Regions from separate parts of the Methylobacterium sp. NPDC097929 genome, predicted to be linked through region 2. Evidence: riboswitches for the same ligand, from Rfam matches in the RefSeq annotation. Region 2 holds a riboswitch; the other holds the start of a gene.
What was found. Region 2 has a riboswitch for glycine ahead of ACPCJR_RS19810 (L,D-transpeptidase). Riboswitches for the same ligand answer to the same signal wherever they lie in the genome.

Region 1: it holds a riboswitch for glycine, as region 2 does, so the genes downstream of both, gcvT (glycine cleavage system aminomethyltransferase GcvT) here and ACPCJR_RS19810 (L,D-transpeptidase) in region 2, are expected to answer to the same signal.

The regions. Positions count from the first base shown of each region.
Region 1 is NZ_JBMVEP010000004.1:164,948-170,877, forward strand. It holds gene gcvH (glycine cleavage system protein GcvH) at 20-382, opposite strand; gene gcvT (glycine cleavage system aminomethyltransferase GcvT) at 409-1,587, opposite strand; glycine riboswitch at 1,735-1,836, opposite strand; gene ACPCJR_RS13225 (hypothetical protein) at 1,896-2,123, opposite strand; gene ACPCJR_RS13230 (aminotransferase class I/II-fold pyridoxal phosphate-dependent enzyme) at 2,244-3,410, shown strand; gene ACPCJR_RS13235 (C40 family peptidase) at 3,415-4,278, opposite strand; gene ACPCJR_RS13240 (hypothetical protein) at 4,592-4,963, shown strand; gene ACPCJR_RS13245 (SDR family oxidoreductase) at 4,965-5,651, opposite strand; gene ACPCJR_RS13250 (MgtC/SapB family protein) at 5,726-5,930, opposite strand, start outside.
Region 2 is NZ_JBMVEP010000010.1:3,947-9,876, reverse strand. It holds gene ACPCJR_RS19835 (PhnA-like protein) at 1-269, opposite strand, end outside; gene ACPCJR_RS19830 (CsbD family protein) at 317-664, opposite strand; gene ACPCJR_RS19825 (CsbD family protein) at 729-893, opposite strand; gene ACPCJR_RS19820 (helix-turn-helix transcriptional regulator) at 991-2,451, opposite strand; partial or broken gene ACPCJR_RS19815 (putative sulfate exporter family transporter) at 2,746-3,015, opposite strand; glycine riboswitch at 3,125-3,214, shown strand; gene ACPCJR_RS19810 (L,D-transpeptidase) at 3,563-4,297, shown strand; gene ACPCJR_RS19805 (trimeric intracellular cation channel family protein) at 4,310-4,939, shown strand; gene ACPCJR_RS19800 (efflux RND transporter periplasmic adaptor subunit) at 5,093-5,930, opposite strand, start outside.

The DNA.
Region 1 (5,930 bases), on a different contig from region 2:
GGGAGGGTTTTGGAGCTGGCTACTTCGCGAACTCCGCGTAGGCCGCCTCGTCCATCAGCGCGTCCATGGCGGAGGGGTCGTCGAGCCGGAGCCGGTAGAGCCAGCCTGCGCCCTGCGGGTCGGCGCCGACCGAGGCCGGGTCGGCGACCGCCGCCTCGTTGACCTCGGTGACCTCGCCGGAGAGCGGCGCGTAGACGTCGGAGGCCGCCTTGACGGACTCGACCACCGCGGCCGCCTCGCCCTTGGTGAGCGTGGCTCCGACCTTGGGAAGCTCCACGAAGACGAGGTCGCCGAGTTGTTCGGCGGCATGCGCCGTGATGCCGACCGTGGCGACGTCGCCGTCCAGGCGCAGCCATTCGTGCTCGTCGGTGAAACGCAGCATGGTCAAAACTCCTGACACGAGAGAGATCAGCCGCGCTTGAAGCCGGCCGGGACGAAGGGAAGCGAGGAGACGGTGGCGGGCAGGCGCTGGCCGCGGACCTCGGCGAAGACGCGGGTGCCGGGGGCGGCGAGCGCGGCCGGCACGAAGCCCATGGCGACGGGCGCCCCGACGCTCGGGCCGAAGCCGCCGGAGGTGACGCGGCCGACCGGCTCGCCGCCGGCCTCGGCGGCGAAGAGCGGAGCCTCCGCCCGCACCGGCGCTCGACCCTCGGGGCGCAGGCCGACGCGTCGGCGGGACGGCCCGGCCTCCATCGCGCGGAGGATGGTGTCCGCGCCCGGAAACCCGCCTTCGCGGGCGCCGCCCCGGCGGCGGGCCGGCGAGATCGCCCAGGCGAGGCTCGCTTCGACCGGGTTGGTACCGGGGTCGATGTCGGCCCCGTGCAGCGGCAGGCCGGCTTCGAGGCGCAGGGAATCGCGAGCACCGAGGCCGACCGGCAGCACCTCGGACTCCGCGAGCAGGGCCTCGGCCACCGACTCGGCCCGCTCGGCGGGCACGGCGATCTCGAACCCGTCCTCGCCGGTATAGCCGGAGCGGCTGACGAGGCAGGACGCGCCGAGGATCGCGACCGCGCGCACGTCCATGAAGCGCATCCCCGCGGTCTCGGGGGTCAGCCGCGCCAGCACCTCGGCGGCCTTCGGCCCCTGCAACGCGATCAGCGCATCCGGCACGAGCGCCATGTCGATGCCCTCGGGGAGATGCGCCCGCAGATGCGCGACATCGGCGGCCTTGTTGGCCGCGTTGACGACGACGTGCAGCCGGTCGGGCAGGCGCGCGACCATGAGGTCGTCGAGGATGCCCCCGGCCGCATCCGTCAGGAAGCCGTAGCGTTGGCGCCCCTCCGCCAGGCCGAGAATGTCGATCGGGATCAGCGCCTCAAGGGCGCGAGCCGCCTCGGCGACATCGCCGGAGCGGGAGGTGAGCGCGACCTGGCCCATGTGAGACACATCGAAGAACCCGGCCGCCGCCCGCGTGTGCAGGTGCTCCTTGAGCAGCCCGCCGGGGTAGTGCAGCGGCATCGCGTAGCCTGCGAACGGCACCACCTTGGCGCCGAGGCGCAGGTGGAGCGCGTGCAGCGGCGTCTGCGCCAGCGGATCAGCGGAAACGGGGGCGGCGGGGCTCAAGGCCCCGGCAGCTTGCAGGCTCATCGGGCACTCCACGACAGACGGATCTTGCCCGCCGGCCGGCTGGCAAGTTGCCCCCATCTGTCGCGCTTACCTGAGAGCTTCCCTCACTCGGATCTTGAGCGAGGTTTCTCCTTCGGTGGACGCCGGACGGCGCCTCTCTCCAGATTGTCCAACGATACGGTGATTGTGCCTGAGAGTTTCCGGGGGTGGTTGCTCCGTCGGCGCCATAGCCTCTCTCGCGAGCGGCCTGGGCTCTCCCGTATCGTCTGTATCGGACGCCGGAAGGCTCGCACTTTGCCCGAGGGCGCGCAAGCCGACGCCGGTGACGATCAGCGCATCATGTTGCGCTGGCGGCAATAGCCGCGGAAGCTCTCGAAGCCCGCCGGGCAGCGGCGGACGCAAGCTCCGGCCGCGTATTTCAGCGGCGGCCGGCAGGCTTTGCGGAAGCGCTGCTCCCCGAACAGATAGGATTGGGCCGGGCCGGCAAGAGCCGGGGCGGGACCGCCGATGGCCCAGGCGGCGGCGAGCAGCAGGGCGGCGAGAATGGGACGGGGCATGAGACGGTTCCCTCGAAAGCCTCCGGCAACGCGCGGACCCGAGCCGGGTTCGACCCGGCCGTGACCGGCCCTGCGCGGCCCGTGCTTGACATCCCTCGGCTGCCGCCGCCTTCAGGCGCGATGTCCCAGACCCCTTCGTCGCAAGACCCGACCCGGAGCCTCGACGCCTTCGCCCGCGAGAAACTCGCCGGGCTGGATGCGGCCGCGCTGCGCCGCCGGCTCGTGGCCACCGCCCGCGGCCCCGATGCGGCAGCGGATCGGGGAGGCCGCGCCCTCGTCTCGTTCTCCTGCAACGATTATCTCGGCCTCGCCCACGAGCCGCGGGTGATCGCGGCGGCCGCCGAGGCACTGTCCCGCTACGGCGCGGGCGCGGGCGCCTCGCGGCTGGTGACGGGCAATTCGCCTCCGCTCGTCGCGCTCGAAGAGCGGCTCGCCCGCCACAAGGGCAAGGAGGCGGCCCTCGTCTTCGGCTCCGGCTATCTGGCCAATCTCGGCATCGCCCCCGCCCTCGTCGGCGCCGGCGACCTGATCCTGATCGACGAACTCGGCCATTCCTGCCTGTTCGCGGGCGCGAGGATGTCGGGCGCACGGGTCATGCGCTTCGCCCACAACGATCTGACGCAGGTGCGCGGCCTGCTGGCCGAGCATCGCGGCACGGCGCGGCGGGCGCTGATCCTGACCGAGCGGGTGTTCAGCATGGACGGCGACCGGGCGCCGCTGCCCGAGATCCTGGCGCTCGCGGGGGAATACGACGCCTGGACGCTGGTGGACGACGCGCACGGTCTCGGCGTGGTCGAGCCCGGCATCCGGGCGCCGCTGGAGATGGGCACGCTGTCGAAGACGCTGGGCTCCTACGGCGGTTATCTCTGCGCCTCGCGGTCGGTGATCGACCTGCTGACGAGCCGCGCGCGCAGCCTCGTCTACACCACCGGCCTGCCGCCGGCCTCCGCCGCCGCGGCGCGCAAGGCCCTGGACATCGTCGAGGCCGAGCCGGAGCGCGCCGCCCGGCCGTTGGCGCTCGCCCGCCGCTTCACCGCGCGGCTCGGGCTGCCGGAGGCGACGAGTCCGATCGTGCCGGTCCTCGTCGGCGAGGCGGAGGCGGCGCTCGCCCTCTCGGCGGCCTTGGAGGCGCGCGGCTTCCTCGTCGTCGCGATCCGCCCGCCGACGGTGGCCCCCGGCACGGCCCGCCTTCGGATCGCCTTCTCGGCCGCCCACAGCGAGGCGCAGGTGGATGCATTGGCCGAGGCGTTGGCCGCGCTCGCCCCGGAGAGCCTGCGCGCCCCCTGACGGATCAGGCGGCGCGCGGAGCGAGCCGGCGGATCGAGGTGAGCGCGCCGAAGCTCTTGGCGGCGATGCGTTCGACCGCCTCGCGCAGCGGCTCGACCGCCACCGCCATGTGGTGGCCGTTGGCGTGGATGAGCCGGTCGGCGTCGAGCATCAGCCCGACATGGCCCTTCCAGAACACGAGATCGCCGCGCGCCAAGCCGTCGAGCCCCGGCGGCAGCGGCGCGCCGAGGGCCCGCTCCTGCTGGTCGGCATCGCGCGGACAGGCGCGGCCCGCCGTCTCGAGGCAGAGCTGGACCAAGCCGGAGCAATCGAGGCCGAGGCTGGTGCGACCGCCCCAGAGATAGGGTGTGCCGACGAATTGCTCGGCGGTGGCCGCGAAATCGGGTTCGGCGGAGCCCAGGGGCACGACGTGGCCGGCGAAGACGTAGCCGCCCTGCGCGAGCCGCGCGTACTCGCCCTCGTCCCCCTCCAGCGCGAGGGCGGCGCCGAGGCTCAGATGCGCGACGTGCGGGCGTTTCAGGTCGGGCGCCGGGTAGACGAAGGTTCGCAGAGCCGCGACCCGGTGGGTCGGCGCCGGATCGGCGGGCCCGAGCGCGGCCTCGGGCAGGTAGCCGACATAGCCGTCCCGGGCGATCTGGACCCAGGCGAAGCCGTCGCGCCGGTCGAACACCGTCACGGCGTCGCCCATCACGACCTGCGTGTCGAGCCCCGACGCCGGGCGCGGCGCCCGGCGCAGGGGCGCGGCGGGGGCGACGACCCGTGCCGGCTCCCCGGCGACGTATCGATCTGCCTCGACGATCCCGCGCAGGCGGATGTCGGCGAGGTCGGGCCGGGCCGGGGTGAGGCGGGGATCGTGCGTATCGGACATGATGGCCCTGCTTCGCCCTGGATCGGGGCGGGATTGGGGATCGCCGGCCCATGCCGACGCAATGGCGTGGAAGCGGATGACATCTTGCGCTCGAAGCCTGGCCTTGCCGCAGCGCCGCGACACTTTGCCCCGAAGCGCGCCGAGCGGCCGGCTCGCATCGTCATCGAATGTACTGGCGCCTCGTTGCAACCGGCGCGCATCCTGCATGGGAGACGAGCGGGAGCGTCCGTCGGTCAAGCCATGCGGCTGACGGTCCGTCACGTCCGATCTGTGTGCACTGCACAAACCGGACGGACCGTCCTAAGATCGGTGCATGAAGACCGCGAGTCGTGCCGTGAAAAAAACCCAGAAGAGCTTCCAGGATCTGCCGCCGATCCGGGTGCGGCGCGAGCCGCCCACGATCACCGAGGCGGTGACCGCCGCGCAGGATCTCGCCGACGACGTCGAGCAGCAGGTCGAGATCGCCGCCGGGCTGATCGGCCTGAGCCCGGACGAGGTGCGCCCGCACGTGGTCGCGGCCGCCAAGGCCGCGGCGGCCCGGCCGGCTCACCGCCCGCAGGAGCACCGCATCCTGGCGCCCTCCAGCCCCAACCGCGCCCCCCCGAGGACGGTGGTGGTGGAGCGGCGCAGCCGGCCGACCGTGGTGATCGAGCGCCGCGGGCGCCCTCTCGACCCGCGCCGCTGAGTCACCAGGGCAGCGTCTCGCCCCGGTAATCGAGGAAGGCCGGATCGGCCCGGCCGGCCCGCGCCTCGATCACGTCCGCCAGACCGGCGGCGCTCGTCGCCACGTCGAGGTCGGCGCCCTCGCCGCCCATGTCGGTGGCGACCCAGCCCGGATGCAGCAGCAGCACGCCGAAATCGCGCGCCGCGTGGCGCGCGGCGAAGCTGCGGGCATGGGTGTTGAGCGCCGCCTTGCTCGCCCGGTAGTTTTCCCAGCCGCCCTCGGCGTTGAGGGCGACGCTGCCGAGGACCGAGGACATGAAGGCCAGCGTGGCGCCGGGCGCCAGGGTGTCGGCGAAGCGTTCCGCGAACAGGATCGGGCTCACCGCATTGGTGAGGTAGACCTGCGCATGGACCGCCCGCGGCACCGCGTGGAGCGGTTTCTCCGCTTCGATCAGGACGCCCGCCACGACGAAGATCAGGTCGAAGGTCTCGCCCGCCAGCCGCTCCCGTAGGGCGGCGACCGAGGCGTCGTCGTCAATCTCCACCGTCTCGACCCGCAGACCGCGCGCCGCCAACGCTTCGAGGCCCGGCGAGGCCCCCCGCCGCGTCGCCGTCACCCGCCAGCCGCGATCGAGAAAGATTTCGGCGAGCCCGAGCCCGAGCCCGCGGGAGGCTCCGACGATCAGTGCGGATTTCTTGCGGTCGGGCATGGTCGTACTCTGCACCTGCGACTGCGCCCGTGCGGGATGGGCATGCATCGGGTAAGTCGGCGCGCGACGATCGATCAATCCCCCGTCTGCACCGACCATGTCGCGTGGCGCACCTCCGGCCGCTTCGCGAGATCGGCCACCACGGCGTCGAGATCCTTTGCCTCCACCGCCGTCGCGGTGAGCGTGGCGATCACGTCGACGCTGGTCTCGCCGCGCTCCTCCACCTCCGTGCTGCCGACGGGATAATCCGCTGCCTCCAGCCGCTCGACCAGCAGGTCG
Region 2 (5,930 bases):
CCGCCCGCGAGCGAGGCCACGATGCCCGAGGCCACGAACCACAGCCCGGCGCCGAGCGAGACGGTCGAGGCCTCCGGATTGTCGGCGGCGGTGGTGCCGACCGAAGCGAGGCCGACCCCCACGCCGACGAGGTTGACGATGACCTGGGTCACCAGGGCGGTGACGCTGCCGGCGAAGACGGCGCCCCACGACACTTGGTTGAGCAGGACGGCGCGCGTGTCGGCTTGCGCGTCGGCCGCGAGCGGGGGAACGGTGGTCTGAATGGTCACGCTTTGACTCCGGGCAGTTCGGATCGTCGGAAAGTCTGAAGAGGGGCTCAGTCGCGGTTCGCGTTGAGCAGCAGGCCCAGGCCGAAGCCGACGAAGCCGGCGATCAGGAGCGAGGTGAGCGGGTATTCGGCGACCCCGTGGCTGACCTCGCGCCGGCCCCGGCTCAGGTAGTGGCCGCCGCGCTCATAGGCGTCCTCGGCGTAGTCGTAGGCCTCGTCCGCCGCGGTCCGGACCGCGTCCTTGGCCTGGCCGTAGAGGTTCTCGGCCTGCCCGGCCGCCTCGCGGGCGCGGCCCTCGAGAGAGTCGCTCCGAGAGCCGGTCGCGTCGCCGGCCGCGCCCTGGAGCTTGCCGCCGAATTCCTTGGCCGCGCCCGTGATCCTGTCGATATCGACCATGTCGTTCTCCTGTCGTCGGTGGATGATGACCGCGCCCTGGACGGGAGCCGCGGATGGGGTTCGCTCAGCGCCCGCGCGGCTTCGCCGTTCCCGGCGGCGCGCGGTCCCTGCGCCGGCCTTCGGCCTCGTTCCGGCTCGCGCCGGTCAGCTTGCCGATGGCGTCCTTCACCGAAGCCTTCAGGCGCTCGGCGGAGGTCTCGTTCTCTCGCCCGGTCTTTCGTTCGCTCATGGGGCACCGCGTCCTGTGCGAGGAGAAACCGGGTTGATCCTCAGATGTGGGGGTTTCGCGAGAGATCAATGGTAAGAAAATACCAGTAGAGCAGGTGCTAACTACCAGATATCGGATAGGGGAAGCCGTTTTCCCGGCCCCAGACCAGGGCCTCGGTGCGCCGGTGGACGCCGAGTTTGCGGTAGAGCGCGGCCCCGTGATTGCGCACGGTGTTGCGCGACAGGCCGAGCTTGCGCGCGATGGCGTCGTCGTCGAGCCCCGAGCAGATCAGGTTCAGGATCTGGCGCTCCCGCACCGTCAGATTGGGCGCCGAGGCATCGGCGCTCTCCTGGCCGGGCCGGCGCAGGGTGGCCAGCTTCTCGATCAGGCCGCGGCTGAACCACGAGGTGTCGGCCATCACCGTCTCGATGGCGTCGAACAGCTCCCGCTCCGTATGCTTGCGGTCGGTGATGTCCTGGAGGACGAGGAGGACGAAGTCGGTGTCGTTGATGGCGACGCGCTCGGCGGAGATCAGGCAGTCGAGGTTGGTCCCGCTCTCGTGCCGCAGGCAGACCTCGACCCCCAGCACGTGCCCCTGCCGGGCCAGGGCCGCGTCGAAGGCGACCCGCTGCGCCTCGGTCACCCAGAGACCGGCCTCGGCGACGCTGCGTCCGACGATCCCGTCCTCGCCGAAGCCGAAGACGCGGCTGAAGGCCTCGTTGATGCCGGTGACGTGCATGTCGCCTGCCCGCACCAGCACGGTCGGCACGGGCGTGAGGCGGAAGGCCTTGGCGAAGCGCTCCTCGCTCTGGCGCAGGGCCGTCTCGGCCTTCTTGCGCAGTTCGAGGTCGGCGAAGGTGAAGAGCATGCAGGGCTCGTCGCCCATCTCGATGGGCTGCCCGGCCACGATCACGAAGCGGCTCCCCCCGCCGGGCAGGGCGAGGCAGGCCTCCATCTGCGGGATGGTGCCGCCCTCGTGCAGGCGGGCCACGGCGAGGTCGCGGTTGCGGGCATTGGCCAGCACGTCGACCTCGTAGACGCTGCGCCCGATCACGTCGTCGCGGGTGAAGCCGCTCATCTCCAGGAAGCCGGCATTCACCTTCACGTGGCGCAGGTCGGACAGGCGCGTGATGATCGCGGGGGCCGGGTTGGCGTTGAAGGTGCGCTCGAAGCGCTCCTCGGCCTCGAACTGGTCGGACACGTCCTTGAGGATGAGCGCGAGGCAGCTCGGATTGCCCTGCCGGTCGGTGGCGACGAGGCTTCGCAGCGAGTGCACGAAGTCCCGATCCGGCCTGTCCGCGCGCCGGACCTCGACGACGACGTCGTGGAACTGTTCGCCGGCCACGACGCGCTCGATCGGGTAGGTCTCGGGCTGGCGGTTGTTGCGGTAGCGCAGGGCGAACCGCTCGCGATAGGCATCGACGGTCGCGCCGATCTCGTCGAGGCTCTCGGCGCCGTGCATCGCCAGGGCCGCCGCGTTGGCGTAGGCGATGGTCTGGTCGGGCTCGACCAGGATCACCCCCTCGCTCAACCCGGCGATGATCTGCCGGAGTTCATGTCTGTCGACATCCGCGGTCACAGCTCGGAACAGCCCTTAATCTTTGTTACTGCCGGTGCGACAGCGGGCCACTAACGGGTTGTGCGCAAGCGAGTTCCAGGGGAAATGCGCGTTTCGCTGGTATACTTGCACCACACACGCGATCGTTATCGACCAGCTCCGAGCGTGAGGGGCGGTGTTTCGGGCGCGCATTCCCCGAAGTAGCCTTCGACGCCTTCGGACCGGCGTCGGAACCGCCGGCAGAGGGTCGGATGACTGCGATCGATCCGTGTCCCGTGCCATGATTCTCGCGCCGTGATCCTCGACCCGCTGCGCAACGGGCGACAGGCCGAGCAGCGGCACCAGCAACGGCAGGGCGAGCACCACCAGAACGCCGAGCACGGCCGTGAAGGCGATGGAGGCGGCGACATCCTCGCCGTCCGGGCCGATGACAGGGACGGTCGCGGCGATGGCGAGCGCCACGACCGCGGCGATGCCGACGAGAAGACCGGCGCCGGCCGCCCACAGAGTCGCGAGGCTGAGCGCGGCGCCGAAGGCGATGCCGGCACGAAAGCGCTCCGGCGGGGCCCAGGCGGCGCGGGATGCTCTTGCCGTTCAGGCGCAGCCGTGCGGCAGCGCACTTATTTGATCGCAAGCTAACGAATTATGCGGCTGGTCTCACAATTCGGCCTCAAACGAGCGGCCAAGTCGGGGGCATCGACGAGCGGGAGAGAGCCGGTGCGAACCGGCCGCCGAAGGAGCAACCGCCCCGGAAACTCTCAGGCACCCGGACCGCTCGTTCGTTCGACACTCTGGAAAGCGGAGCCGACGCTCCCGCCGATGGTGTAAGCCGAGCCTTTCGAGACTCCGGCGAAACTCTCAGGCCGATGACAGAGGGGGCTCTGCGTGCACACCGCACGCGACGCGTCCTCGGAGGTCTGCACGATGACACCCGCTTAACGTCCGCCCCGCTGCGAGCCGCGCTCGGCTCGCGCCCGCCTCACCTTGTCCGAAAGCCGGCCGGCCCGTGCCGCGAGCCGACCCGTCGATGCGTGCCCGTGGCCTGCCGCGGCGCGCCGACGCGCGCCGTCTCCTCGAACACGGCCTGCCTCCGAACACAGCCCGCCCCCAAACACAGCTTGGATGTCATCCGATGTTGCCCACCCGTCGATCCCTTCTCCTCGCCGCGGCCGTCCTGGCTCCCGGCCGCGCGCAGGCGTTCTTCTGGGACACCGAGCCCGAGGCGCCGAAGACGCCGGAGCCCGTCGCCCCGTCCTCGAACCGCGAGGCTTGGTATATCGGCGAGATCCCGGACGAGCCGTTCAACATCCCCAAGGTCGATCTGGCGCTCGTGCCGCCGGAATTCCGCAAGCAACGCGTCGATTACGACGGGCCGGAGCGGGCCGGCATCGTCGTGATCGATACGCACGAGCGCTTCCTCTACCTCGTGCTGGAGGGCCGGACCGCGCTCCGCTACGGCATCGGGGTGGGGCGGGCCGGCTTCACGTGGTCGGGCATCGCGGCGGTCCGGCGCAAGGCGAAGTGGCCGGGCTGGCGGCCCACGCCGGCGATGCTGAAGCGTCGGCCCGATCTCCCGCGCTACGTCGAGCCGGGGGTGAACAACCCGCTCGGCTGCCGCGCCCTCTATCTCTATCAGGGCGCGCACGACACGCTCTACCGCATCCACGGCACCAACGAGCCCTGGACGGTGGGCGGCACGGATTCCTCGGGCTGCATCCGGCTCCTCAACGAGGACATCCTCGATCTCTACGGGCGCGTGCCCCTCGGCACCACGGTCGTCGTGAAGACTTCCCAGCCGGAGGTGATGGTGCAGCGCGAGTGGGACGAACGCCCGCGCGCCGACAACCAAGTCCTGCTCTTCAAATAAAGACCCCTTGCGATGTTCGAGACCGCAACAGCGACCCTGGACTGGCTCGGCGTGATCGTCTTCACGGTCACGGGAGCCCTCGTCGCCTCCCGCAAGGAGATGGACTTCGTCGGCTTCGCCGTGCTCGGCACGGCGACGGGCATCGGCGGCGGAACGATCCGCGACCTGCTGCTCGGCGCGCCGGTGTTCTGGACCCGCGAGCCGAGCTACCTGCTGGCCTGCCTGTTCGTCTCGTGCCTCGTCTTCTTCGCCGCGCACATCCCGCAATCCCGCTACCGCTTCCTGATCTGGCTCGACGCCCTGGGCCTCGCGCTGTTCGCGGTGGCGGGCGCGGAGCGGGCGCTGCAGGCGGGGGCGAGCGCCACGGTGGCCGTCGTCATGGGCGTCGTCACCGCCACCTTCGGGGGCGTGGTCCGCGACCTGCTCGGCGGCGAGAGCCCGGTGATCCTCAGCCGCGAGATCTACGCCTCGGCCGCAGGGGCCGGCGCGGGCAGCTTCGTGGCGCTGACGGCCCTGGGCGCGGAGCGGGACCTCGCGCTCGGTCTCGGCTTCCTGGTCTGTCTCGCCGTGCGCGCCGCCTCGCTCCGCTTCGGCTGGGCGCTGCCGCGCTACCGCCCCCGGTCCGGTCTCCCGCAAGGCTGACGGGCGGCAGGGCGGTGCCCGCTCGGCCCGCGGGCGCGGAGGCCGCCCGGGCCGTCGTCGGGGTTAGGCGGCGACGGGCTCAGGGTGGGGCTCCCGGCCGGGGATCGTGCGAAATCGACGGGGGGCGGAGCGTGTGGCGAGGACGCCCGATCCTCAGCGCCCGTTGCCGCTCGGAGCGGCGGACGGGCCCCCGCGCCAGAATCGTAACAGGTCGAAATGCGGCGTCTCGCCCTTCGGCTCGACCGCGACCGTCGCGGTGCGGCCCGAGACCAGCCGCAGGCGATCGGGGACCGCCGCCAGCTTGATCCGGACGGGGATGCGCTGCGCCAGCCGCACCCAGGCGAAGGTCGGGTTCACGCTGGCCAGCAGGTTGGAGCCGGCGGTGCGCTCACGGTCCTCGATGCCGCCGGCGATACTCTCGACATGACCCTCCAGCGTGGCGTCCTCGCCCATCAGCCGGATGCGCGCCCGGTCGCCGACATGGATGCGCGGCAGCTTCGTCTCCTCGAAGTACCCCTCGACCCGGAGCGTGTCACTGTCGATGAGCGCCATCACGCCGCGGCCGGTGGTGACGTAGGCGCCGGGCCGAAGCTCCATGTTGGTGATGCGCCCGTTGACCGAGGCCTTCACCGCCGAGCGTTCGAGGTTGAGCCTGGCCAGATCACGGTCAGCCGCCGCCTGATCGTAGGCCGCCTTGGCCTCCAGATCGGTGGCCCGGGCCGCCTCGACCCGCTGCTGCGACACGGCGGCGTCGCTCAGCTTCGAATAACGGGCGTAATCGGCCGAGGCCTGCTCGGCGCTCGCCCGCTTGCCCTCCACCACCGCCTCGGCCTGCCGCAGGGCCAGGGCGAAGCGCTCCGGGTCGATCCGGAACAGCACGTCGCCGCGCTTCACCACGCCGTTATCCGAGACGAGAACCTCCGTGACGAGGCCCGAGACATCGGGAGCCACCGGCACCACGTCGGCCCGCACGCGCCCGTCCCGGGTCCAG